One region of the Streptomyces sp. NPDC093591 genome, then DNA from elsewhere that is predicted to be linked to it. Evidence: riboswitches for the same ligand, from Rfam matches in the RefSeq annotation. Region 1 holds a riboswitch; each other region holds the start of a gene.

The links. A riboswitch is a leader RNA that binds a small molecule or an ion and turns the genes downstream of it on or off. The one in region 1 is predicted to bind thiamine pyrophosphate.
Region 2: it holds a riboswitch for thiamine pyrophosphate, as region 1 does, so the genes downstream of both, thiO (glycine oxidase ThiO) here and ACIREI_RS35095 (thiamine ABC transporter substrate binding subunit) in region 1, are expected to answer to the same signal.
Region 3: it holds a riboswitch for thiamine pyrophosphate, as region 1 does, so the genes downstream of both, thiC (phosphomethylpyrimidine synthase ThiC) here and ACIREI_RS35095 (thiamine ABC transporter substrate binding subunit) in region 1, are expected to answer to the same signal.

Annotation. Positions count from the first base shown of each region.
Region 1 covers NZ_JBIWIY010000019.1:111,604-119,533, reverse strand. Annotated here, with positions in the region: gene ACIREI_RS35115 (LAETG motif-containing sortase-dependent surface protein) at 75-743, shown strand; gene ACIREI_RS35110 (maleylpyruvate isomerase family mycothiol-dependent enzyme) at 826-1,623, opposite strand; gene ACIREI_RS35105 (ABC transporter ATP-binding protein) at 1,649-2,695, opposite strand; gene ACIREI_RS35100 (ABC transporter permease) at 2,696-4,312, opposite strand; gene ACIREI_RS35095 (thiamine ABC transporter substrate binding subunit) at 4,348-5,445, opposite strand; TPP riboswitch at 5,524-5,629, opposite strand; gene rlmN (23S rRNA (adenine(2503)-C(2))-methyltransferase RlmN) at 5,654-6,760, opposite strand; gene ACIREI_RS35085 (hypothetical protein) at 6,809-6,937, opposite strand; gene ACIREI_RS35080 (NACHT domain-containing protein) at 7,112-7,930, shown strand, end outside.
Region 2 covers NZ_JBIWIY010000002.1:250,791-258,720, reverse strand. Annotated here, with positions in the region: gene ACIREI_RS04565 (deoxyribonuclease IV) at 1-700, opposite strand, end outside; gene pknB (Stk1 family PASTA domain-containing Ser/Thr kinase) at 784-2,727, opposite strand; gene ACIREI_RS04555 (thiazole synthase) at 2,847-3,641, opposite strand; gene thiS (sulfur carrier protein ThiS) at 3,645-3,866, opposite strand; gene thiO (glycine oxidase ThiO) at 3,863-5,029, opposite strand; TPP riboswitch at 5,027-5,138, opposite strand; gene ACIREI_RS04540 (hypothetical protein) at 5,191-5,541, shown strand; gene ACIREI_RS04535 (NAD(P)/FAD-dependent oxidoreductase) at 5,574-6,815, shown strand; gene ACIREI_RS04530 (Rv2175c family DNA-binding protein) at 6,893-7,264, shown strand; gene thiE (thiamine phosphate synthase) at 7,901-7,930, shown strand, end outside.
Region 3 covers NZ_JBIWIY010000012.1:94,692-102,621, forward strand. Annotated here, with positions in the region: gene ACIREI_RS25435 (IclR family transcriptional regulator) at 1-298, shown strand, start outside; gene ACIREI_RS25440 (SsgA family sporulation/cell division regulator) at 394-831, shown strand; gene ACIREI_RS25445 (YibE/F family protein) at 985-2,571, opposite strand; TPP riboswitch at 2,877-3,066, shown strand; gene thiC (phosphomethylpyrimidine synthase ThiC) at 3,059-4,843, shown strand; gene ACIREI_RS25455 (hypothetical protein) at 5,016-5,885, opposite strand; gene ACIREI_RS25460 (metallophosphoesterase) at 6,078-7,154, opposite strand; gene ACIREI_RS25465 (LacI family DNA-binding transcriptional regulator) at 7,396-7,930, opposite strand, start outside.

The sequences.
Region 1 (7,930 bases):
ATCACCGCCTCGTTCAACCCCCCTCAGTTGTGCAACTCGTAAGGACAAAAGTGTCCATAAACCGCCGTACTGTCGTGCGTTCCGCGCGCGCTCTTGGTGTCGCCTCCGCCGCGGCCGCGCTCACGCTCGGCCTCGCGGGCAACGCCCTCGCGTGCGACATCAGTGAATTCTCAGCCGAAGCCAAGTGCGACGGCGACAAGGGTGTCATCACGGTCACCGACGTGGACCCCAGCGGTATCCCGGCGACCGTCAGCGTGTACCTGCAGAACAACGGCGCCGACCTGAAGAAGGTCGGCGAGCAGGAGGTCAAGGGCTCGCGCGAGGGTGTCACCATCACCTTCGCCGAGAACTGGAAGCCGGACGCGGAGTACCGGATCCACGTCAAGGCCGCCGGCTACGTCGACGAGGACATCAAGCCGAACCTGACGACCCCCTCCACGGCCTGCAAGAAGGAGGAGGAGCCGCCGGCTCCGTCCGACACCCCGACCCCGTCGGACTCCGCCTCGACCCCGGCCGAGGAGACCGACACGCCGACCCCGACGCCCTCGGAGAGCGAGAGCACCGCCCCCGCGGACACCGGGAGCAGCGCTCCGTCCCCGGCGGCCGGTGACTCCAACCTCGCCGAGACCGGCGCGAACTCCAACACCGGCCTCATCGCCGGCATCGCGATCGCCCTGGTCGCGGTCGGCGGCGGCGCGGTCTTCCTCGGTCTGCGCCGTCGCGGGGCGAGCAACGACCGCTGACACGCCCGCACGGCAACACCCTTGTGGCCCGTCCCCTTCCCGGGGGCGGGCCATTCGCTGTCGTACGACCCGCGACAACCTGTCAGCCGAAGGTCGCCCGCTCCAGCCAGAACTCCAGCAACTCCCGCTCGCCGAGGACCTCCAACTCCGGGCTGTCCAGCGGCAGTCGACGGTAGAAGGCGAGGAGTACGGCGGTGAGCGGTCCCCGCAGCGCGACGGTCGCCTTCTCGTGGCCGCGCCGCCAGGCGAGAACCTCCCCGGACAGGTCGACGCTCCACTCCGCATTCACATCGGGGGCGCTGTCGGTGGCGTGCAGATGGATGCTGCTCCCCGGCCGACGCAGTTCCCGCGCCGGGTCGTCCGGCAGCGTCCGCTGCGCCCACTCCACGATCTCCAGCCACTCGTCGATCGCGTCGGCGGCCACGTCCGGCGCGACTTCGTAGGGCAGTCCGGCGGCGAGCGTCGCGTCCGCGCGGTGGACGGTGATCTCGTGCGTCATACGGCGGGCCCAGAACCCGGCGTTGAGGATCCCCGCCCATCCCCACACCTTGGCGTCCGGCCCGGCCTCCCGCAGCGTGCCGACGAGCATCTCACCGGTCTCCGCCAGCCAGGCGTCCAGCGCGGCGGCGTCCCCCTCGCCCTCGGGGCCCTCGAAGCCGGGCACCCGCTCCTCCGGGACCTCGTCCTCGGCGCGCGTGCGCACCGTCAGCTCCACCCAGCGCAGGGCGCCGCCGATGTGCCGTACGAGCTCCTCCAGCGACCAGTCCGGGCAGGTCGGCACGGTGACCGACAGATCGGCCCCGGAGGTCACCACGGCCCTCAACAGGCCGACCTGGTGGGATATTTCGTCACAGTAGCGATCGTGCGGGAGTGGCGTCATGCCCCGCACCCTATGCGCCGGACGATCAGCCCAGCAGCACAATTTCCGCCGCTTCGAACTCCACCCCGACGGTGTCCCCGACCTCGGGCGCGTCCCGCAGCGCACACGCCGCTTCCAGGCGCGGCGCGTCCTCCGGCTGAAGGTGCACGGCCACGTGCGTGCCCTTGAACGTGCGTGCCGTGACCGTGCAGCGCAGCCCCGCGTCGGCGGCCACGAGCCGTACGCCGGCCGGCCGTACGAGCAGCGTCCGCGGCCCCTGCGCGGCGCCCTCGCTCACCGGCAGCTTGCCCCAGGGCGTGTCCGCGGCCTCCCCGGCGACCGTGCCCTCGACCACGTTGTCGAACCCGAGGAAGCGCGCCACGAACTCGTCCACGGGCCGCTGCCATACCTCCAACGGCGACCCGGACTGGGCGATCCGCCCGTCCCGCATCACCACGACCCGGTCGGCGAGCGCGAAGGCCTCGCCCTGGTCGTGCGTCACGGCGAGCACGGTGGTGCCCAACCGCCCGAACAGCTCCCGGAGTTCGACGACAAGGCGCTCCCGCAGGGAGCGGTCGAGCTGGCCCAACGGCTCGTCCAGCATCAGCAGCCGGGGACGGGGCGCGAGCGCACGGGCCAGCGCCACCCGCTGCTGCTCCCCACCGGAGAGCGAGGCGACGGCCCGACGGGCGGCCCCCGGCAGTCCGACCAGGTCGAGCAACTCCCGTACGCGCTCGGCCTGTTCACCCTTGGAGGCACCGTGCATCCGCGCCCCGAAGGCCACGTTGCCGCCGACGTCCCGCTGCGGAAACAGCTGATGGTCCTGGAACATCAGCCCGACGCCCCGCTTGTGCGCGGGCACCCCGGACTGATCCCGCCCGTCCAGCGACACCCGCCCGGCGTCGAGCGGTTGCAGGCCCGCCACCGCCCGCAGCAGCGTCGACTTGCCGCTGCCGCTCGGCCCGAGCACGCACACGATCTCGTGCTCGGCGACATCGAGATCGACGCCGTCCAGCACGGGCCGCCCACCGAACCGTACGGTCGCGCCCTCAAGACTCAGCAGGCTCACTCGGCTTGGCAGACTCGCCGTCATTCAGAACTCCCCCGTCCGATCCGTACGGAGCCGCTCCAGCACCAGCAGCGCCACCGCGCACACCACCATCAGTACCGTCGAAAGTGCCATCGCCTGGCCGTAGTTGAGCTCGCCGGCCCGCCCCAGCAGCCGCGCCACGGCCACCGGCAGGGTCGGATTGTCGGGCCGGGCGATGAACACGGTCGCGCCGAACTCCCCGAGCGACACCGCGAAGGCGAACCCGGCCGCGATCAGCAGCGCCCTTCGCACCATCGGCAGATCCACCTCACGCCAGACCCGCCACGGCGACGCCCCCAGCACCGATGCCGCCTCCCGCAGCCGCTGGTCCACGGCCCGCAGCACGGGCAGCATGGTCCGTACGACGAAGGGCACCCCGACCAGCGCCTGGGCCAGCGGCACCAGAATCCACGTGCTGCGGAGGTCGAGCGGCGGCTCGTCCAGGGCGATCAGGAACCCGAAGCCGACCGTCACCGCGGACACTCCGAGCGGCAGCATCAACAGCGCGTCGAAGCCCCGCACGAACCGGCCCGCGTCCCGTCGGGTCAACGCGGCCGCGGCCAGCCCGCCGATCACCACGGCGATGAGCGTGGCGACGACGGCGTACTGCAGCGAATTACCGATCGCCTCGATCGGCGCGACGAGGAAGACCCCACCGTCGGCGCTGGTCAGCGCCCGGTAGTAGCCGAAGTCGGGCGCGTCCAGCGACCGCTGCACCAGCACGGCGAGCGGCAGCAGCAGGAGTACGACGATGACGGCCAGGACACCGGCCAGCAGCGCCCACTGCCCCGCCCCGCGCGGCCGCCGCGCGGTCACCGACGCGTCCACCAGACGCAGGGCGCTCTCGCGTCGCCGTACCGTCCAGGCGTGCACGGCGAGGATCGCGCCCACCGCGAGGAACTGGATGATCGTCAGGACGGCGGCCGTGGACAGATCGAAGATCTCGGACGTCTGCCGGTAGATCTCCACTTCGAGCGTCGAGAAGGTCGGCCCGCCGAGGATCTGGACGACACCGAAGGAGGTGAAGGTGAACAGGAAGACCATGAGCGCGGCGGCGGCCACGGCGGGCGCGAGGGCCGGCAGGGTGACGGTCCGCCAGGCGGTGAGGCGCGACGCCCCCAGCATCCGCGCGGCCTCCTCCTGCCGCGGGTCCAGCTGCGCCCAGAGCCCGCCGACCGTCCGTACGACGACGGCGTAGTTGAAGAAGACGTGCGCGAGCAGGATGGCCCACACGGTGGTGTCCAGCCGTACGCCCCAGAGTTCGTCGAGGAGTCCGCCGCGGCCGACCAGCGCGAGGAACGCCGTACCGACGACGACCGTCGGCAGCACGAAGGGGACGGTCACCACGGCCCGCAGGATCTGCTTTCCGGGGAAGTCGAAGCGGGCGAAGACGTAGGCGCCGGGCAGCGCGATCAGCAGGGTCAGCGCGGTGGAGGCGAGCGCCTGCCAGGTGGTGAACCACAGGACGTGCCGGATGTCGGGCTCCCCCAGCACGTCCGCCAGCCGCCCGAACTGCCACACCCCGTCCGCCTTCAGACCTCGCGCGACGATCGCGGCGACGGGATAGGCGAAGAAGACCGCGAAGAACGCGACGGGCACGGCGACGAGGCCGAGCCGCATCGCCGCGCTCCGCGTGGCCCTCTTGCGGGGTGCCTCTACTTCAGTACGAGCGAGGTCCACGACTTGACCCAGTCGTCACGGTTGTCGGCGATCTTCGCCGGGTCCATGGTCTCGGGGTTCTCGGCCTGAGGGCCGTACTCGGTGAACTCCTCGGGCACCTGGGCGCCCTCGACCACGGGGTAGACGAACATGTTGAGCGGCATGTCCTCCTGGAACGTCCTCGTCAGCAGGAAGTCGATCAGCGCCTTGCCGCCCTCGGTGTTCTCGGCGTTGCTGAGCAGGCCCGCGTACTCGACCTGACGGAAGCAGGTTCCGGTCGCGACACCGGTGGGCGCGGTGGTCGGCTTCGGGTCGGCGTAGATCACCTCGGCGGGCGGCGAGGAGGCGTACGACACGACGAGCGGCCGGTCGGCCTTCGCCTTCTTCCCGCCGGCGGACCCGGAGAACTCCTCGTTGTAGGCCTGCTCCCAGCCGTCGACGACCTTCACGCCGTTGGCCTTCAGCTTCTTCCAGTAGCCCTCCCAGCCGTCGTCGCCGTACTTCGCGGCGGTGCCGAGCAGGAAGCCGAGGCCGGGCGAGGAGGTGGAGGCGTTCTCGGTGACGAGGAGGTTCTTGTACTCCGGCTTGATCAGGTCGTCGTACGACGTCGGCGGCGTCAGCTTGTGCTCGCTGAAGTACGCCTTGTCGTAGTTGACGCAGATGTCGCCGGTGTCGATGGGCGTGACCCGGTGCTCGTCCTTGTCCGCGAGGTACTCGGGCTTGATGGTGCCGGCGCCCTTCGCCTCGTACGACTGGAACAGATCGTTGTCGAGCGCCCGCGAGAGCAGGGTGTTGTCGACGCCGAAGAAGACGTCGCCCTGCGGGTTGTCCTTGGTCAGGATCGCCTTGTTGACGGCCTGCCCGGCGTCGCCGTCCTCCAGGACCTTGACCTTGTAGCCGGACTGCTTCTCGAAGGCGCCGAGGACCGGCTTGGAGACGGCCCACGAGTTGTGGCTGACGAGCGTGACGGTCTTGGAACCGCCGCCGCTGCCGCTGCCGCCGTCACTGTCGGACGATCCGCACGCGGCCAGGGCGGGCAGCGCGACGAGACCGAACCCGACGGCGAAAACCGTGGCCTTCTTGGTGATGCTCACTGAATTCCTCCTGGGGTTGACCAGGAGAAGACGCGGCCCTGCCCGGAACCTCTGGGGGCTCCGGGCAGGGCGCAACAGCTCGAGTGGTGACCGATCTCCCTACCCAGAATGACCTGGGCCAGGTTCGGAGGGTCTGCGGCCGGTGCCGCACTCTCAGCGCTGTGGCGCTCCCCTGTCGGAATATGAAGATGTACTTACGGCGGCCAGACTACCGCTCGGTCGCCGCGAGCTGCCCACACGCCCCGTCGATCTCCTGCCCACGGGTGTCCCGAATGGTCACCGGCACACCATGGGCGGCGATGGCCTCGACGAACGCCTTCTCGTCCTCGGGCCGCGAAGCGGTCCACTTCGACCCGGGCGTCGGGTTCAGCGGAATCAGGTTCACATGCACCGGCTTGCCCTTGAGCAGCCGCCCGAGCCGGTCACCACGCCAGGCCTGGTCGTTGATGTCCCGGATGAGGGCGTACTCGATGGACAGCCGACGGCCCGACTTGGCGACGTACTCGAACCCGGCGTCGAGCACCTCACGCACCTTCCACCGTGTATTGACCGGCACCAGGGTGTCGCGCAGCTCGTCGTCGGGCGCGTGCAGCGAGATCGCGAGCCGGCACTTGAAGCCCTCGTCGGCGAACCGGTGGATGGCCGGCACGAGCCCGACCGTCGACACGGTGATCCCGCGCTGGGAGAGCCCCAGCCCGTCGGGCTCGGGATCGGTGAGCCGCCGAATGGCCCCCACGACCCGGTTGTAGTTGGCGAGCGGCTCCCCCATGCCCATGAAGACGATGTTGGAAAGCCGCGCGGACCCCCCAGGAACCTCTCCGTCCCTGAGCGCCCGCATCCCGTCCACGATCTGATGCACGATCTCGGCGGTGGACAGATTCCGGTCGAGGCCCGCCTGCCCGGTCGCACAGAACGGGCAGTTCATCCCGCATCCCGCCTGCGAACTGATGCACATGGTCACCCGGTCCGGGTACCGCATCAGCACCGACTCGACGAGCGTCCCGTCGAACAGCCGCCACAGCGTCTTGCGCGTGTCGCCCTGGTCGGTCGACAGATGCCGTACGACGGTCATCAGCTCCGGGAACAGCTCCTCCCGCAGCTTGGCGCGCGAACCGGCCGGGATGTCGGTCCACTGCTCCGGGTCGTGCGCGTACCGCGCGAAGTAGTGCTGTGAGAGCTGTTTGGCGCGAAACGGCTTCTCACCGATCGCAGCGACGGCGTCCTTGCGCTCACCGGGCGTGAGGTCGGCAAGATGCCGCGGCGGCTTCTTGGCTCCGCGCGGGGCGACGAATGTGAGTTCTCCGGGCTTAGGCATGGCTCAACCAGTGTCGCAGATCAATTCCTGTGACCCGCGGCCGTACGGTCAGCGTTGGAATGCCCACACCGCGATGGCCACCACGGACGACCCGGCTGCGGCGGCTGCTCCGCGGACCGCTGCGAACAGCGCGGCTCGATACAGGCGCTCGATGGTGGGGCGTTTGTTACGCCTCATGATCCCTCCCTGGTGGCGTCGTACGTTTCGCCTCCACACGGTGGGCGCTCGTGGACCGAATCCTGGGGAAGTGCGGGCGGACCGGGCGGCCACCCTCTTACCCTGCAGGTCAGGGGTTGCCCGGCGGTGCCCGCAGCGGGCACCGCAAGGGTCGTCAAGGGGGGACGGGAGGACGTGGAGCATCCGGACCGCGCGCTCCACGCATACCTGCGCGACCTGGAACGCAGAGCCAAAGCGAATCGGCTTCGGCACAGGATTCCGTACTCCCGTCGCGAGACCGCGAAGATCCTCAGCAAGGAGTTCCAGGTCGAGCTGGATGCTCGCCGGCTGAGTAACTGGCTGACGGACGAGCCGCGAAGCCGCCAGGCACCCACCTTGGCCAATGAGCCGAAACTATGGGCCCTGGTACAGCTCTGGTCGCGCTGGGCCGGGGAGCAGCCCAGCCGTCGGTATCTCAACGAACTTCTCGAGTCGGCCCAGCCCGTCCGGCATGCCGTCAGGGCTTCGTCAGCGCCGGTTCCCTCTTTCCTGCTCCCGCTGCTGATGGAACAGAGGGAACGAGGCGAGGCGTGGCCCTATGTCGTTCGCGGTGGCACGGGCGCGCGACGACCGCTGTCGGCCGTACACGTTCAGCAGCAGTTGGACGAATCCCGTACTGCCGAGGAACCGGGGGCAGAACTGAAGCGAGGGCACATCGAGGACATCCTCGATGATCCCGCCGGCTGCCATCTCCTCCTGGAGTCCGGTCCGGGCAGCGGCAAGTCGACCTTGCTCGCCAGACTTGCCGGGCATCTGTCCGCCGAGCTCCTCGACGCGACGCTCACGCGGAACGCCTGCGTCCCGGTCTGGGCGACGGCCGAGCAACTGACCGCCGGCCCGGGCGGGGTGGACCGCACCTTGTCCCGGCTCGTCTTCGCCGGGACTGAGCACGATGAGCGGCGGTTCGATGACGCCACCGAGGCACTGGTCCCGGAGGATTACTCCTGGCTGCTC
Region 2 (7,930 bases), on a different contig from region 1:
CATTGGCGTGGATCAGCTTCAGCCGGCCTTCGCCCACGGTGTCCACCAGCAGGTCGAGGGTCTGGTGCATGCCGGAGGGGCCGGTCAGGTCGTGGCCGGCGGCGAAGATGTGGCAGGTGTCCAGGCATACGCCCAGCTTCGGATGGGCGTCCAGCGCCTCGAAGTACGGCCCGAAGTCCCAGGTCCGCGAGCAGAGCGAGGCGCCCTGCCCGGCGGTGGACTCCAGGAGCAGATACGGGTCGTCGTCGTGGGTCAGCTCCTCGAGCAGCGGCAGCAGGTGCTGCCGTACCTGCTTCAGGGCCACCGAGCGCTCCCGGCCGCCGGTCGCGCTGCCCGTGTGCACGACCACGCCGAGCGCCCCGATCTGCCGCCCGCGCCGCAGCGAGTGCCGTAGCGACTCCACCGACTTCTCGACCGTCGCCTCGGTGTGCGAGCCGAAGTTGATCAGGTACGGCGCATGCACATATGCCGGGATCGACTCGGCCTCGCACACCGCGCGGAACTCCTCGTCCTGGCGCGGATTCCCGGTCGGCGTGGCCCAGCCGCGCGGGTTGGCGACGAAGACCTGGACCGTCTCGGCCTTGAGGTCGTGGGCGTAGGTGAGCCCGACGGAGTGGAGACCGCCGGCCACGGGGACGTGGCCACCGATGGGGTTGCGGGAGGGGCCCGAGGGGGCGGTTCCGGACTGCTGACTTCTCACCTGTCCAGGGTGTCATGCTGCCCGGACCGCCCGATCACCGGCCGGTGACGGCCTTGCTCGACGGTCGCCCCCGGTGGCTTTCGTCACCGGATGGTGATCGTGATCGTCGATCCCTTCGGCGCCGTGTCCCCGCCCTTCACGGACTGCTTCTTGACCGTGTCGCCGAACAGCCCGAGCAGACCACGGTCCTCGTCGACCGCGAAGCCGGCGGCCTCCAGCTCGGCCCTGGCGTCGTCGACGCTGTCACCGACCACGTCCGGGACCTCGATCATCTCGGGGCCCTTGGAGAGTGTCAGCGTCACCGTGTCGCCCTCGGCGGCCTGCCCGCCGTCGGTCGGCGACTGCCGGGCGACCTGGCCCGCGTCGAAGTCGGAGTTGACCCGCGCGGAGGCGACCTTCACCTTCAGGCCGGACTCCGCCAGCTCGGCCTTCGCGTCGGCCAGGGTCTCGCCGGTGACGTCCGGGACGTCCACGGGCCTGCCCTTGCTGACGGTGAGCGCGACCGCGGAACCGGAGCGGACCTTGGTGCCGGTCTCGGGGTCCACGGAGATCACGGAGCCTCGGGTGACGTCGTCGCTGAACTCGCGGGTCACCATGCCCGGTTGGAGTCCGCTCTCCTTCAGTTCGGTCCTCGCCTTGGCCAGCGGGTATCCCTGAAGGTCGGGCACCTTCACGGTCTTCGGCCCCGCCGAGATGACCAGGTTCACCGAGTCGTTGTGCCGGATGCGGGCGCCCGTCTCCGGGTCCGTGCTGATGACGGTGCCGCGCCTGACGGTGTCGCTGTAGGCGCGCTCCACCTTGCCGAGCTCCAGCCCGGCCTCCTCCAGCCGGTCCTTGGCCTGCGTCTCGGTCTTGGACAGCAGTGGCGGGACCTCGGTGAACTGGCCGGAGTTGATGTACCAGACGCCGACGCCGAGACCGAGGACCAGCAGGACGGTGGCGACGATGACGAGCGGGCCGCGCGGCGCACGCGGGGTCCGCGACCGGCGCCGGGGCGGCGGGGGCGGCGGAGTCTCCAGGCGGCTGGTTCTGTTGAAGACGGCTTCGGGACCCGGCTCGTCCTCGTTCACGGGCAGCGGGCGCTGGATGTTCAGCGCGCGCGGGATCACGCTCGTCCGGTCGTCGGCGTTGCTGTGCTGCGCCGTGAGCGCCTGCGGCGGCACCGCGTCCAGCTGGTCGGCGCTCAGCGCGGTGCGCGTCTCCCGCGCCTGCGCGAGCAGCGCCACGGCGTCGTACGGGCGCAGGTCCGGGGTGCGCGCGGTGGCCGACGCGACCAGTTCGTCGAGCTCGTACGCCAGCCCCGGCACGATCGCGGAGGGCGGCGGGACGTCCTCGTGCAGGTGCTTGTAGAGCACCACGGCGGGGGAGTCGCCGTCGTGCGGCTTGTCGCCGGTGAGCATCTCGTAGAGGACGACACCGCACGCGTACACGTCGACGCGGGCGTCGGCGGCGCCGGGCTGCTCGATCTGCTCGGGCGCGAGATAGGAGACGGTGCCGAGCACGGCGCCGGTGGTGCTGGTCACCGTGTCCACGGACCGCACGAGCCCGAAGTCGGCGACCTTGACCCGCCCGTCGTCCCCTATCAAGACGTTCTCGGGCTTCATGTCCCGGTGCACGAACCCCGCGCGGTGCGCGGCGCCGAGCGCGGCCAGCACCGGCTCCAGGATGTCGAGGGCGGCGCGGGGCTGGAGCGCCCCGCGCTCGCGCAGGACGTCGCGCAGCGTGCAGCCCGCGACGTACTCCATGGCGAGATAGACGTACGACCCGTCGGTGCCCTGGTCGAAGACCTGCACGACATTGGGGTGCGCGAGCCGGGCGACGGACTTCGCCTCCCGGATGAACCGCTCGACGAACACCCCGTCCACCGCCAGCGCGGGATGCATCACCTTGAGCGCGAGCACGCGGTCGAGGCGGGTGTCCAGGGCCCGGTAGACCGTGGCCATCCCGCCGACGGCGATCCGCGCGTCCACGCGGTACCGGCCGTCGAGCACCTGCCCGACCAGAGGGTCCTGAAGGGTCGTATCCACGCAGGTGAGTGTACGAGCCGACACTGACACGCCCGCCGGTTCGGGCGGGATCGGGGCGGGACTGCAGCCGAGCTGTGACGGACGCCTCATGGGCTGAAAGGCCTTCGTCGAACAGGCGTTCAGAATGCGGGGCGTTCCGGGTCCAGCCGTGCGATGCCCTCCACCGGGGACGACGCCTCCGCGAAGTGCCGCCGAGGAATCCGCCCCGCTCGGTACGCCAGCCGCCCCGCCTCCACCGCGTGCCGCATCGCGTCGGCCATGAGTACCGGCTCCTGCGCCCGAGTCACCGCCGAGGCGAGCATCACACCCGCGCACCCCAGCTCCATCGCGAGCGCCGCGTCCGACGCCGTACCGGCGCCCGCGTCCAGAATCACCGGCACGCGCGCGTGCTCCACGATCAGCTGGAAGTTGTGCGGGTTGCGGATGCCGAGCCCCGAGCCGATCGGGGAGCCGAGCGGCATGATCGCGGCACACCCCACGTCCTGAAGCTTCCGCGCCAGCACAGGGTCGTCATTCGTGTACGGCAGCACGGTGAACCCGTCGTCCACCAGCGTCTCCGCGGCGTCCAGCAGCTCGATCGGATCCGGCAGCAGTGTCCGCTCGTCGGCGATGACCTCCAGCTTGATCAGATCCGTACCGAGCGCCTCGCGCGCGAGGCGGGCCGTCAGCACGGCCTCACCCGCGGTGAAGCACCCGGCCGTGTTGGGCAGCACCCGGATGCCGAGCTTCTCCAGCACGGACAGGACGGACCCGTGCACCGACGGGTTCACCCGCCGCATCGCGACCGTCGTCAGCTCCGTTCCGGACGCCACGAGCGCCCGCTCCAGGACCTCCAGGCTGGGCGCTCCGCCCGTGCCCATGATCAGGCGGGACGTGAAGGACGTGTCCCCGATGACAAAAGGATCGTCGGCCATGGTTCAGCCTCCTTGGACGGCGGTGAGGACCTCGACGCGATCGCCCTCGGAGAGGGACGTCGACGGCCACTGCGCGCGCGGTACGACGGTTTCGTTGAGGGCGGCGGCCACTCCGGAGGGCGCCGCGGTGAGGGACTGCACGAGCGTGTCGAGAGCCGTGCCGGGCTCGATCTGCCGACGCTCGCCGTTGACCGAGATGGTGACCGGGGTGACGGGGAGGTTCATGCGGGCTGCTCCGTGAGTGCGGCGGCGCTGAAGCGCCTGGGCGTGAACGGGCGGGCCTCGTCCGGGAGTTCACCGGTGGTCAGGGCGTGCGCCAGGGCGTCGCCGGTGACCGGCGTGAGCAGCACGCCGTTGCGGTAGTGCCCGGTGGCCAGCAGCAGGCCCTCCAGTTCGGTCGGGCCGAGCAGCGGCGCGTTGTCGGGGGAGCCGGGGCGCAGGCCCGCGCGGGTCTCCGTGAGCGGCAGTTCCGTGATGCCCGGTACCAACTCGTGGGCGTCGCGCAGCAGTTCGTACACCCCGCCCGCGGTCACCGTCGTGTCCCAGCCCAGCTCCTCGCTCGTCGCCCCGACGACCAGCTCCCCGCTCGCGCGCGGCACCAGATACACCTGGCTGCCGCGCACCACGGCCCGCACGGTCCGGCTCAGGAACGGCGCGTACCGCTTCGGCACGGTCAGCCGCAGCACCTGCCCCTTCACCGGGCGCACCGGCGGCAGTACGTCGTCGGGGACCCCGGGCAGCCGCCCGCTGAGGCTGCCGGCCGCGAGGACGACCTGGCCCGCGCGCAGCTCGGTGCCGTCCGGCGTGGTGACCCCGGCCGCCCGGTCCCGTACGACGTCGAAGCGCTCGGCCCACGTCCGGTGGAAGACCACACCGGCCCGCTCGCACGCGGCCACCAGCGCCCCGGCCAGCCGCCGCGGATCGATCTGGTGGTCGCCGTCCACGCGCAGGCCCCCGCGCACGCCCGGCGCGAGCATCGGCTCCAGGCGCCGGCACTCCCGCCCCGAGAGCCACTCCGAGTCCAGCCCGGACTGGCGTTGCAGCGTGTGCAGTTCGCGCAGGTGGGCGCGGTCGTCGGAGTCCAGCGCGACCGCGAGCGTGCCGCACTGGCGGTAGCCGAGGTCATGGCCGGTGAGGTCGGTGAGCTCGGCCGCGAAGTCCGGGTAGCGGCGGGCCGAGGCGAGGTTCAGGCCGAGCAGGGTCTGCTCGCCGTGGTGCAGTTCCGTGACGGCGGCCAGCATTCCCGCCGCCACCTGGGCGGCGCCGCCGCCCGGCTCGGGGTCCACGACGGCCGTCGTGAACCCGCGCTGCGCGGCCCGCCACGCCGTGACCAGGCCGATGATGCCGCCCCCGATGACAAGGACGTCTGACGTTCGCGTACGCGACATGGGCGTCCAGCCCCTCCCTTCGCCGGCATGACCCGGATCAGGTTCGTACGGTCGGAGGCCGCCAGCCTCCCTCTCAGCCCGGTGCGTCCGGGCTCCCGCGAGTGCTCTACGTTGGCCACCCTAGCCCGCCGCCACATGTCTCAGTAAGGGAGCCCGTGCCCATGGCCCGCTCGCTCGACGGTCTCGTCCTCGCCCCCGTCGCGGACCAAGCCCCAGGTCAGGTGGGCACGCGTACCCGGTTCACGTACCACGAGAAGGACGGCAAGATCTGGGCCGAGTACGCGGGCGGCGATGTCGTACGCGGGTATCTCGTGGGCGGCCGCGAAGGCGACCGGCTGGACTTTCGGTACGTGCAGCTCAAGCGGGACGGGGCGACGTCGTCGGGCCACTGTGTGTCCACGGTGGTCGAGCTGGCCGACGGGCGGGTGCGCCTGGAGGAGAGCTGGGAGTGGGAGTCGCAGGCCGGCCAGGGGACGAGCGTTGTGGAGCAGGTCACTGAGCACGCCCCCTGACTGACGAACAGTCAGTTGTCTATGGTGATCAGGTGAGCGAGCAGACGCAGCAACGGGGCACGTCACAGGCGCGGCGCGTGGTCGTCGCCGGCGCGGGCATGGCGGGGGTGCAGACCGCGGTCGCCCTGCGCGAACAGGGCTTCACCGGCACCGTCACGCTGATCGGCGCCGAGCCTCACCAGCCGTACGACCGGCCGCCCCTGTCCAAGGCCGTGCTGCTCGGCAAGGCCGAGGGCTCCGCCTTCGACGTCGACTTCGAGGCGCTCGGCATCGAACTGCGGCTGGGGCGCGAGGTACTGGGCGTGCGCACCGCCGACCACGAACTGGACACCGAGGCCGGGCCCGTCCCGTACGACGTCCTCGTGCTCGCCACCGGCGCCGAACCGATCCGGCTGCCGGGCGCGGAGGGCGTCCCCGGCGTGCATCTGCTGCGCACCCTGGACGACGCCGAGCGGCTGCGGCCGGTGCTCGCCCGGCAGCACGACATCGTGGTCGTCGGGGCGGGCTGGATCGGCGCGGAGTTCGCCACGGCCGCGCGCGAGGCGGGCTGCGCGGTGACGGTCGTGGAGGCCGCCGACCGGCCGCTCGCGGGTGCGCTGCCCGCCGAGGTGGCCGCTCCGATGACCGCCTGGTACGAGGACAGCGGGGCGGTGCTGCGCACGCACGCGCGCGTGGAGCGCGTCGAGCCCGGCGCGGTGATCCTCGACGACGGCTCCCGGCTGCCCGCGGGCGCCGTCGTGGTCGGCATCGGGGCGCGGCCCGCCACGGCCTGGCTGGCGGGCTCGGGCATCGAGCTGGGCGCGCACGGCGACGTCGTGGCCGACGACCACCTGCGCACCTCCGTAGCGGACGTCTACGCGGTCGGCGACTGCGCCTCCTTCCCCTCGGCACGGTATGGCGAGCGCCTCCTGGTCCACCACTGGGACAACGCCCTCCAGGGCCCGCGTACGGTCGCCGCCAACATCCTCGGTGAGGCCACCGGTGAGCCCCCGGCGGTCTACGACCCCGTGCCGTACTTCTGGTCCGAGCAGTTCGGCCGCTTCGTCCAGTACGCCGGCCACCACGCCGCCGCCGACACGACCCTGTGGCGCGGCGACCCGTCGGGCCCGGCCTGGACGGTCTGCTGGCTGAAGGACGACCGCCTGGTCGCCCTGCTGGCGGTCGGCCGACCGAGGGACCTGGCACAGGGGCGGCGGCTGATCGAGGCGGGTACGCCGATGGATCCGGCGCTGCTGGGGGACCCGGCGCGCCCGATGAAGGCGGCGACGGCGTAGGGCCGAGAGCGGGGCGTAGGCCCTGGTCGGACGGGCCTGACTTCCGACTGTCAGTGGCAGATGGCAGGCTTGTTTCCGTGACCGAGATTGACGCAAAGATCGATGCTCTCGTCCCCGCCTGGCTCACCCTGCCCGACATCGCAGAAATGCTCGATGTCGAGGTGACCCGCGTCCGGCAGCTGGTCAAGGACGGCCAGCTCATCGCCGTACGCCGTGGTGAGAACCGCGCACTGCACGTCCCCGCCGCCTTCATCGACGGGGCCGAGCAGAAGGTCGTCAAGGGCCTGTCCGGGACCCTGACGCTCCTGCGGGACGACGGCTTCACGGACGAAGAGATGCTGGAGTGGCTCTTCACCCCCGACGAGAGCCTGCCCGGCACCCCCGCGCAGGCCCTCAGCGAGAATCGCGGCACGGAGGTGAAGCGCCGCGCCCAGGCGCTCGCCGTCTGAACCGAACGCCCTGATCCGAACGCCCCACTCCGAACATCGTCCGGTGCATGGACCGGGCTCCTGCGGGCCGCGGTCGCGGTTGACTGCGGCCCGCAGGGAGCCAGGGCCGGGGCCCGGAGTGTGTGGTGAGTGGCGTGCGCACGCGCCGGCCGTCGCGCGGTCGCAGGGGTTGGGCCACGGCCGTCCGGCTGACGACCGGGCACGTGACACCACCCCGCTCCCTGCACAGGCATGAGGCATCGGACAGGGCATCCAGACACCAGCCAGGCCGCCCCGTGACCGTGCGCCGGGCCCACCTCCACGTCTGGGGCGGGGGCCACACCCACCCGCGGCATGGGCAGTCAGGCGCATGCCGTCCAGGTCCGGTGGGCTGCCACGTCGGGTGCGGGACCGGCGTCGCCGCCACACGCGGCAATGTGCCCTCGCGGGGGTTGGGGCACACGCCCGGGCAGTGCCAGGGCGCCATACCCCGTCCGGCTCCGGACCCATCCGGCCTGCCGCGGGGCACCGCCCCACCCGTACCAAGAGTCACCGACCAGCACCGGCCCGCGACGCGGCGCCACGCTCCGGCTACCGTGCCACCGTCCGGCACCAGCCCGAAGTCCGCCCGCCAACCCGATCAACAGGGGGCACCGTATGTCCGACACCGCCACCGCAGGCACCGCC
Region 3 (7,930 bases), on a different contig from region 1:
CCGCGATCACCTCGACCGCCATCCCGTGCAGTCCATCACCCCGTACACGGTGCGCGACAGCCGCACGCTGCTGCAACGCCTCGAACGGACGCGTCGGATGGAGCCGGTGACCGAGCGTCAGGAATACGCGCTGGGCACGGTGTGCGCGGCGATTCCGATCACGGTGGGCACCACGGCCGCGACGATGGCCATTTCCCTCCCCGCTCATCAGGCCGACCGGCTGCTCTCGGCGGCACGGCAGCTGCAGGACGAGGTCGGGCGGCTCCTCGGGTCACTGGCAATCTCTATCAGTATCTGAAAACTCACTCCTTGTGATCTCTCGTGTACGTTCAGCAAGATTCCACAGTGTCGGGTCCGTTCCCGGCCAGTCGAAGGCAAACGACGGGGTAGGCGATGCGCGAGTCCGTACAGGCAGAGGTCATGATGAGCTTTCTCGTGTCCGAGGAGCTCTCCTTCCGCATCCCGGTGGAGCTGCGCTACGAGACCTGTGATCCCTATGCCGTACGGCTGACCTTCCACCTGCCCGGTGATGCCCCCGTGACCTGGGCTTTCGGCCGCGAGCTGCTGGTCGACGGGGTGGGCAGACCGTGCGGGGAGGGAGATGTACGGGTCTCACCGGCCGGTTCCGAGACGCTGGGCGACGTCCTGATCCGGCTTCAGGTCGGTGCCGATCAGGCGCTGTTCCGCTCCTCGGTGGCGCCCCTGGTGGCCTTCCTCGACCGCACCGACAAGCTGGTGCCGCTCGGGCAGGAGGGTGCGCTCGCCGACTTCGACGCACACCTCGACGAGGCCCTGGACCGCATCCTGGCGGAGGAGCAGAGCGCGGGCTGACGCGTTACAGCGGCGAGGGAGTGGCGTAACGCTTCGCCGCGGCGCTGAGAGGGCACTGCCGGGGCGCGCGGGAACGCTTCTTCTTCGCGGGCGTGCGCCGTGTTCCGTCGGATGAGCGGGCCGCCGACTGGGCGGGATCGGCAGCCGTGGCCGTCACCGCTTACGGCGTCGTCCCCGCCCGCCCCGGCCCGGAGCCTGCTGTCCCGAAGGCTGTCCCTGCCCCGACTGCCCGCCCGTCGGCACCGGCTGGGCACCTGCGGGCAACGCCCCCCGCTCCGGCCGGTCGGCCGAGACCACCAGGGCGGCGAGAGCCGTGGTGACGGGCACCGACGCGACCAGGCCGATGGAGCCCACCAGCGTGCGCACGATCTCCTCCGCCACCAACTCACTGTTGGCGACCGTGCCGACGCTGCTCTGCGCGATCGAGAAGAGCAGCAGCAACGGCAGCGCGGCGCCGGCGTAGGCGAGGACCAGTGTGTTGACGACGGACGCGATGTGGTCGCGGCCGATCCGGATACCGGCGCGGTACAGCCCGCGCCAGCCCATCGTCGGGTTGGCCTCGTGCAGCTCCCAGACCGCGGACGTCTGGGTGACCGTCACGTCGTCGAGGACACCCAGCGAGCCGATGATGACGCCGGCGAGCAGCAGACCGCTCATGTCGATCGACGGGTACAGCCCGTGGATCAGACCGGTGTTGTCGTCCGTGTTGCCGGTGAGCGCGGCCCAGTCGATGAACCCCGAGCCCAGAAGGCCGATCAGCAGCAGCGAGAGCAGTGTGCCGAGCACGGCCACGGATGTACGGGCCGACAGCCCGTGGCACATGTAGAGGGCGATCAGCATGATCGCGCTCGCCCCCACCACCGCCACGACCAGCGGGTTCGAGCCCTGCAGGATCGCCGGGAGGATGAAGAAGGTCAGCACCAGGAAGCTGATGGCCAGCGCGACCAGCGCCATGACACCGCGCATCCGGCCCACCAGGACGACGGCGAGTGCGAAGATGCCGGCGAGCAGCGCCATCGGGACCCTGCGGTTCACGTCGGTGACCGAATACTGCAGGTCCTTGGGCGCGGAGGGTTCATAGGCGACCACGACGTCCTGGCCCTCGTGCAACTGGCGTGACTGGTCGGGCTGCACGATCTCGGTGAAAGTGCGGCCCTTGTCATTGCCTGTGTCGACGCGGATCGTCGCCTTCTTGCAGGTGCCGTTCTCCTGCTGCACCGCGGAGGAACCCTCGGCAGTGGAGGTGTCGCCGGTCGGGGGCACTCCAGAGGCGCCGACGTCCTTGCAGCTCACCTCGACCACCTTGGTGACTGTGGCCTGGTACGTCTGCCGGTCGAAGCCGACCCCCGTACGCTCGTGCGGCGGGGCACCGCCCGGCCACAGCACAGCGAGCCCCACCACCACCGCTGCGGCGAACGGGATCAGGATCGCCGCGATGACCTTGCGCAGGTGCCGGGAGACGGGCGCAGCGGGACCGTGGGCGTGACTGTGGGAGTGGGCATGCCCCCCGCCACCGCCACTACCGTCGCCGCCGTTACCGCCGCTATGCGATCCGCCGGATCCCGACCCGTGCCCATGGCCACCACCGGAATCGTGACCGTCACCCGGACCGGGCCCCTGCCCCGCTGAGCCGCCGCCGCTGCCCTGATCATGCAGGCCACCAGAGCCGGGACCGCGGAAGCCGCCGGATCCGGGCCCACGCCCGTGCCCACCACCGCCCCCGTTTCCGTGTCCCTGCATCCCACCGGCCCCATTTCCGTGTTCGTGCCAGCCGTCGGAACCAGCCGCTGGATTGCCATGGCCGCTTCCGGGACCAGGCCCGTACCCACCGTCGTATCTGCCTCCGGCGACCTCCGAACCCCGGCCGTCTGTACGGCCGTTGGCCCGCGTGGGGCCGTTTCTGGGACCGTTTCCGAAGCCGGAGCCGTGGGGCGGCTCGGGCGGTGGGTACGGAGGCTCATGCGTCGTGGTCACCGACCGATCATCGCAAGAACGAGCGGGGCCCTCTGTTCACCGCGCCCGAATTGACGCTAGCGTGGAGCCACCTTTGTACACGCGGGAGCTCGGAGCACCGGGCTGAGAGGGCGCTGACCTCCGTCCCTGCGATGTTTCACGTGGAACATCATCCGAAGAGAGTGACGTTCCCCACGAAACGTCGGCAGACGGAAACCGCTGCGTCGACCGCCGAACCTGTTACCGGGTAATGCCGGCGTAGGGAGTAGGTCTCATGACCATCAAGGACGCGCGCACGCCTGCCTCCGTTCAGGACGACAAGTCCGAGGAGGCCGGGAAGTCCATCGGCTGGCACAAGGCGTATGTCGAGGGCTCACGCCCCGATCTGCGGGTGCCGGTCCGCCAGGTGCATCTCACCAACGGGCAGTCGGTCACCCTGTACGACACCTCCGGCCCGTACACCGATCCACTCGCCGACACCGACGTCCGCAGGGGGCTGCCCCCGCTGCGGGAGAACTGGATCATCGCCCGCGGCGACACCGAGGAGTACGCGGGCCGTCCCGTTCGTCCCGAGGACGACGGGATCAAGCACACCTCGCCGCGTGGCGGCCTGCGCAACCTCGACGCGGTCTTCCCCGGACGGCCGCGCCAGCCGCGCCGGAGCCGTGACGGCGGGGCGGTCACGCAGCTCGCCTATGCACGCCGCGGCGAGATCACGCCCGAGATGGAGTACGTGGCCATCCGGGAGAACGTTTCTCCGGAAGTGGTCCGCGAGGAGATCGCGGCAGGCCGTGCCGTGCTGCCCGCCAACGTCAACCACCCGGAGATCGAGCCGATGATCATCGGCAAGCGGTTCCTGGTGAAGGTCAACGCCAACATCGGCAACTCCGCGGTCACCTCCTCCATCGAGGAGGAGGTCGAGAAGATGACCTGGGCCACCCGCTGGGGCGCCGACACGGTCATGGACCTGTCGACCGGCCGCAACATCCACACCACCCGTGAGTGGGTGCTGCGCAACTCCCCCGTGCCCATCGGCACGGTGCCGCTCTACCAGGCGCTGGAGAAGGTCGACGGCCGCGCCGAGGAGCTGACCTGGGAGATCTACAAGGACACGGTCATCGAACAGGCCGAGCAGGGCGTGGACTACATGACGGTCCACGCGGGCGTGCGCCTGCCGTACGTACCCCTCACCGCCAACCGCAAGACCGGCATCGTCTCCCGCGGCGGCTCCATCATGGCGGCGTGGTGCCTGGCGCACCACAAGGAGAGCTTCCTGTACGAGAACTTCGAGGAGCTCTGCGAGATCCTCGCGGCGTACGACGTCACGTACTCGCTGGGTGACGGCCTCAGGCCCGGCTCGATCGCGGACGCCAACGACGAGGCGCAGTTCGCGGAGTTGAGGACGCTCGGGGAACTCAACACGATCGCCAAGCGTTTCAACGTACAGACCATGATCGAGGGCCCGGGACATGTCCCGATGCACAAGATCAAGGAGAACATCGACCTGCAGCAGGAGATCTGCGATGAAGCTCCGTTCTATACGCTCGGTCCGCTGACGACTGACGTCGCGCCGGCGTACGACCACATCACCTCCGGCATCGGTGCCGCGATGATCGCCTGGTGGGGCACGGCCATGCTCTGCTACGTCACGCCCAAGGAACACCTGGGCCTGCCCAACCGTGACGACGTCAAGACCGGCGTCATCACCTACAAGATCGCCGCCCACGCGGCCGATCTCGCCAAGGGGCATCCCGGTGCGCAGGAGTGGGACGACGCACTGTCCGACGCCCGCTTCGAGTTCCGGTGGGAGGACCAGTTCAACCTGGCTCTCGACCCGGACACGGCACGGGAGTTCCACGACGAGACCCTTCCGGCCGAGCCCGCCAAGACGGCCCACTTCTGCTCCATGTGCGGGCCGAAGTTCTGCTCGATGAAGATTTCCCAGGACATCCGTCGCCAACACGGCGGGTCCCAGGAGGAGATCGAGGAGGGCATGGCTCAGAAGTCGAAGGAGTTCGCGGCGGCCGGCAACCGGGTGTACCTGCCGATGGCGGACTGACCTCGACGTCCTGACCCAGGGCGCCATGCCTCGGCGCCTGGCGCGCTGTCCCGCTTTCGGGCGTGCTGCCAGGTGCTCGGCCTGCGCCCCCCGAGGAGGTCTCCCGGGGCTCCACCGTGGAGGCGGGTCCCCTGACGGGGGCCCTCCTACGGCGGCGGCGCAAGCCGGGGCACTACTCCGGCTGGTGTTCCGGCCCTCCGAAGTCCGGGCTCGTGTAGTCCGGGCTGGAGAAGCTCGGCCGTGAGCCCCGGGAGCCGCCGTCGTCCGGGCTGCTGAAACCCGGGCGGTCGTAGCCCAGGTTCGGGATACGGCCGGCCGGCGTCGACGGTGGTGTGCGGTGCAGTGCCGATGCCGTGCCGGGGTCGGCGAGCGCCTCCCGCAGGAAGGGCAGGATGCCGCGCTCCAGGAGGGCCTCGCGCCAGGCCTCCCTGGCCCGGGCCACCTCCTCGCTCAGTTCGCCGTACGGACCGCCGTCGAATGCCGGCCGGTTGCGCAGGGCGGTGAGCAGGAGTCCGACGGCGGCGACCAGGATCGCGGCCGCCGCCACGGCGCCGAACACCCATCCGGTGGTGAGCATCGTCTGGGCGAACGCCGGCTCGGGATCGAGCATCTTCAGGATGTAGCCGACGAGCAGGAAGATCGCCGCGGCGGTGCCCGCGAGGACGGGCGCCAGGACGGCGACCACGGCGACGACGCCGGGGCCGGCGGTCTCGGCGACTTCTCCCATGGTGGTGGCGAGCCCCATCGCACCCGTGCCCGGCTCGGTGGAGCTGGACTCGCGGGTGGACGGCGGGGTGGACGGCGCCGGCTGGCGCAGTTCCTCGCGGACCTTCACATAGTGCTGGTACTCGGTCGCCGCGGCCGCCGTGATGAGTGCGGTGGCGTTGAGCGCCATGGTGCGCAGCTGTTCGGAGTTGAGCCGCTGTCCGACAGCGGACAGTTCCGGGCGGTGTGGTGCGGAGCGCAGCGCCTCATCGAGGATCCGCTCGTACTCTTGGCGGTCCTCGCTGTGCAGGTGCTGCGGAACGCTGTTCATGTGCATCCCCCGATGCTCCGTAGGGCTTGGGGCTCGCATGCCAACGAGCCGTCGGGCAGAAACGGAGGGGAGCCTGCTACGGATAAGCCGATGGTAGAGCGGTGACGGCACACGGTGACAGGGGGTTTGACAAAATTGGGCCCTGGCCTGCGCCGTCTTCCGTCACTGCGCCATGGGGGACGTCTGCCCGGTGAACGTTCAGATATCCAGGGGAAGTTGCTGGACCAGCAGCTTCCCGGCCATGGTCACGCCGCCGTCCATCGCGATCGCGAGGCGGTCGGCGTAGACGTGCGGTCCCTCGATCACGGGCCCGGCGCTGTCCTCGCCCTCCTCGGAGCCGACCTCGCCCAGCAGGTACGGAATGGGGCTGTGGCCGTGAACGATGCGGGTGCCGCCGTACGTATCGAGCAGGGAACGAACGTGGTCGGCGCCGCCCTCGTCGCGGAAGGAGAACCGCCTGGTGAACTTGCGGAACAGGTCCCAGACTTCGTCGGCGTCGTTGCGCGTGAGCGTCTCGCGGACGGTGTCGTTGACCGCCTCGATCGAGTCGCCGTAGTCGAGATAGGCGGTGGTGTCCGAGTGCACGAGCAGATGGCCGTCGACCTGCTCCATGGCGTCCAGCCGGGACATCCACTGCAGGTGGTGGTCCTGGAGACGGTCCATGTCGGTCTTCTGGCCGCCGTTGAGCAGCCAGGCGGCCTGGAAGGTGGCGGTGCCCGCACCGGAGTTGACCGGGGTGTCGCCGAACCGCTTGGCGCCGATCAGGAGCAACTCGTGGTTGCCCATCAGGGCCTTGCAGTAGCCGCCGGCCGCGGCGGCCTCCGCCGACAGCCGCATCACGAGGTCGATGACGCCGATGCCGTCGGGGCCGCGGTCGGTGAAGTCGCCGAGGAACCACAGCCGGGCGGTGCCCGCGCACCAGTTACCCGCCGAGTCGATGAGGCCCTTCTCCTGGAGGGCGGCGACCAACTCGTCGAGATAGCCGTGCACATCACCGACGACGAAGAGCGGGCCCGGACTGTCCGCCGGCTGCGGAGCCGGCACGGACGCGGGGTCGACGGTCACCTGAAGGGTGTCACCGCGGTTGATCACGGGCAGGTCGCGCTCCGTGGGCGTGTAGCCCTCCGGATAGGCCTCGTCGAGGGGTGGGGCGACGTCGCCCGGGTGCATGCTGTGGGCGTACGGACCGGTCTCGTGGACGTAAGCGGGCACTCGGAAGTCGCGCAACGTCGCCGTCCGCTCCATCTCGGGTCCCTGACCGGCCCCCTGAGTCATCAGACCCCTCCACCATCGCGCCGCAGCTGCACCGCATCGGACTGCCTGGTCGCAGCGGCCCGCGGGTGTCGTGGGCCCATCATAGGAATGCCGATCGCGCCATGTGATGACCCAGGGGTGGTGAATCGGAGCAGGACTCCTGTTCACCGCGGCTTTCGCCCCGATTGGGCACGGCTTCGGCCGCCCGATGACCGCGCTTTCTTCGCTCCTCGACCTGCTTGTGCCCTCCCCCGACCAGCTCCTACCGCTCCTCGGGTGACCGAGGTGGGCTGACCGTCGTACGCGGCGGACGTCGCTGGGACGAGGTACGCACGATCAGCTCGGTAGGTATCACCTGCTCGACCGGCTGGTCCGACGCGACCCCCTCGATGGCGTCGATGAGGAGCTGGACCACGGCCGTGCCGATGCGACGCGGCTTCAGGGAGAGCGTGGTGATGGGCGGCTCGGTGTTGGCGTACACCGTGGACTCGCTGCAGCAGACCAGAAGCAGATCGTCCGGTACGCGCAGGCCGTAGCGGCGGGCGGCGGCGAGCAGGTCGGTGCCGTTCGGGTCGAACAGGCCGTAGACCGCGTCGGGGCGGTCGGGGCGGGCGAGCAGCCGGTCGGCGGCGACGGCGCCGGCGCAGGGGTCGTGCGCCGGGTAGGCCTCGTACACCGGATCCTGGCCGACCCGCTCGCACCAGCGCAGATAGGCGGTGGTCGACAGGTGGGTGTACGTGTCCGTCGTGGTGCCCGTCAGCAGTCCGATCCGGCGGGCGCCCGCGTCGGCCAGGTGG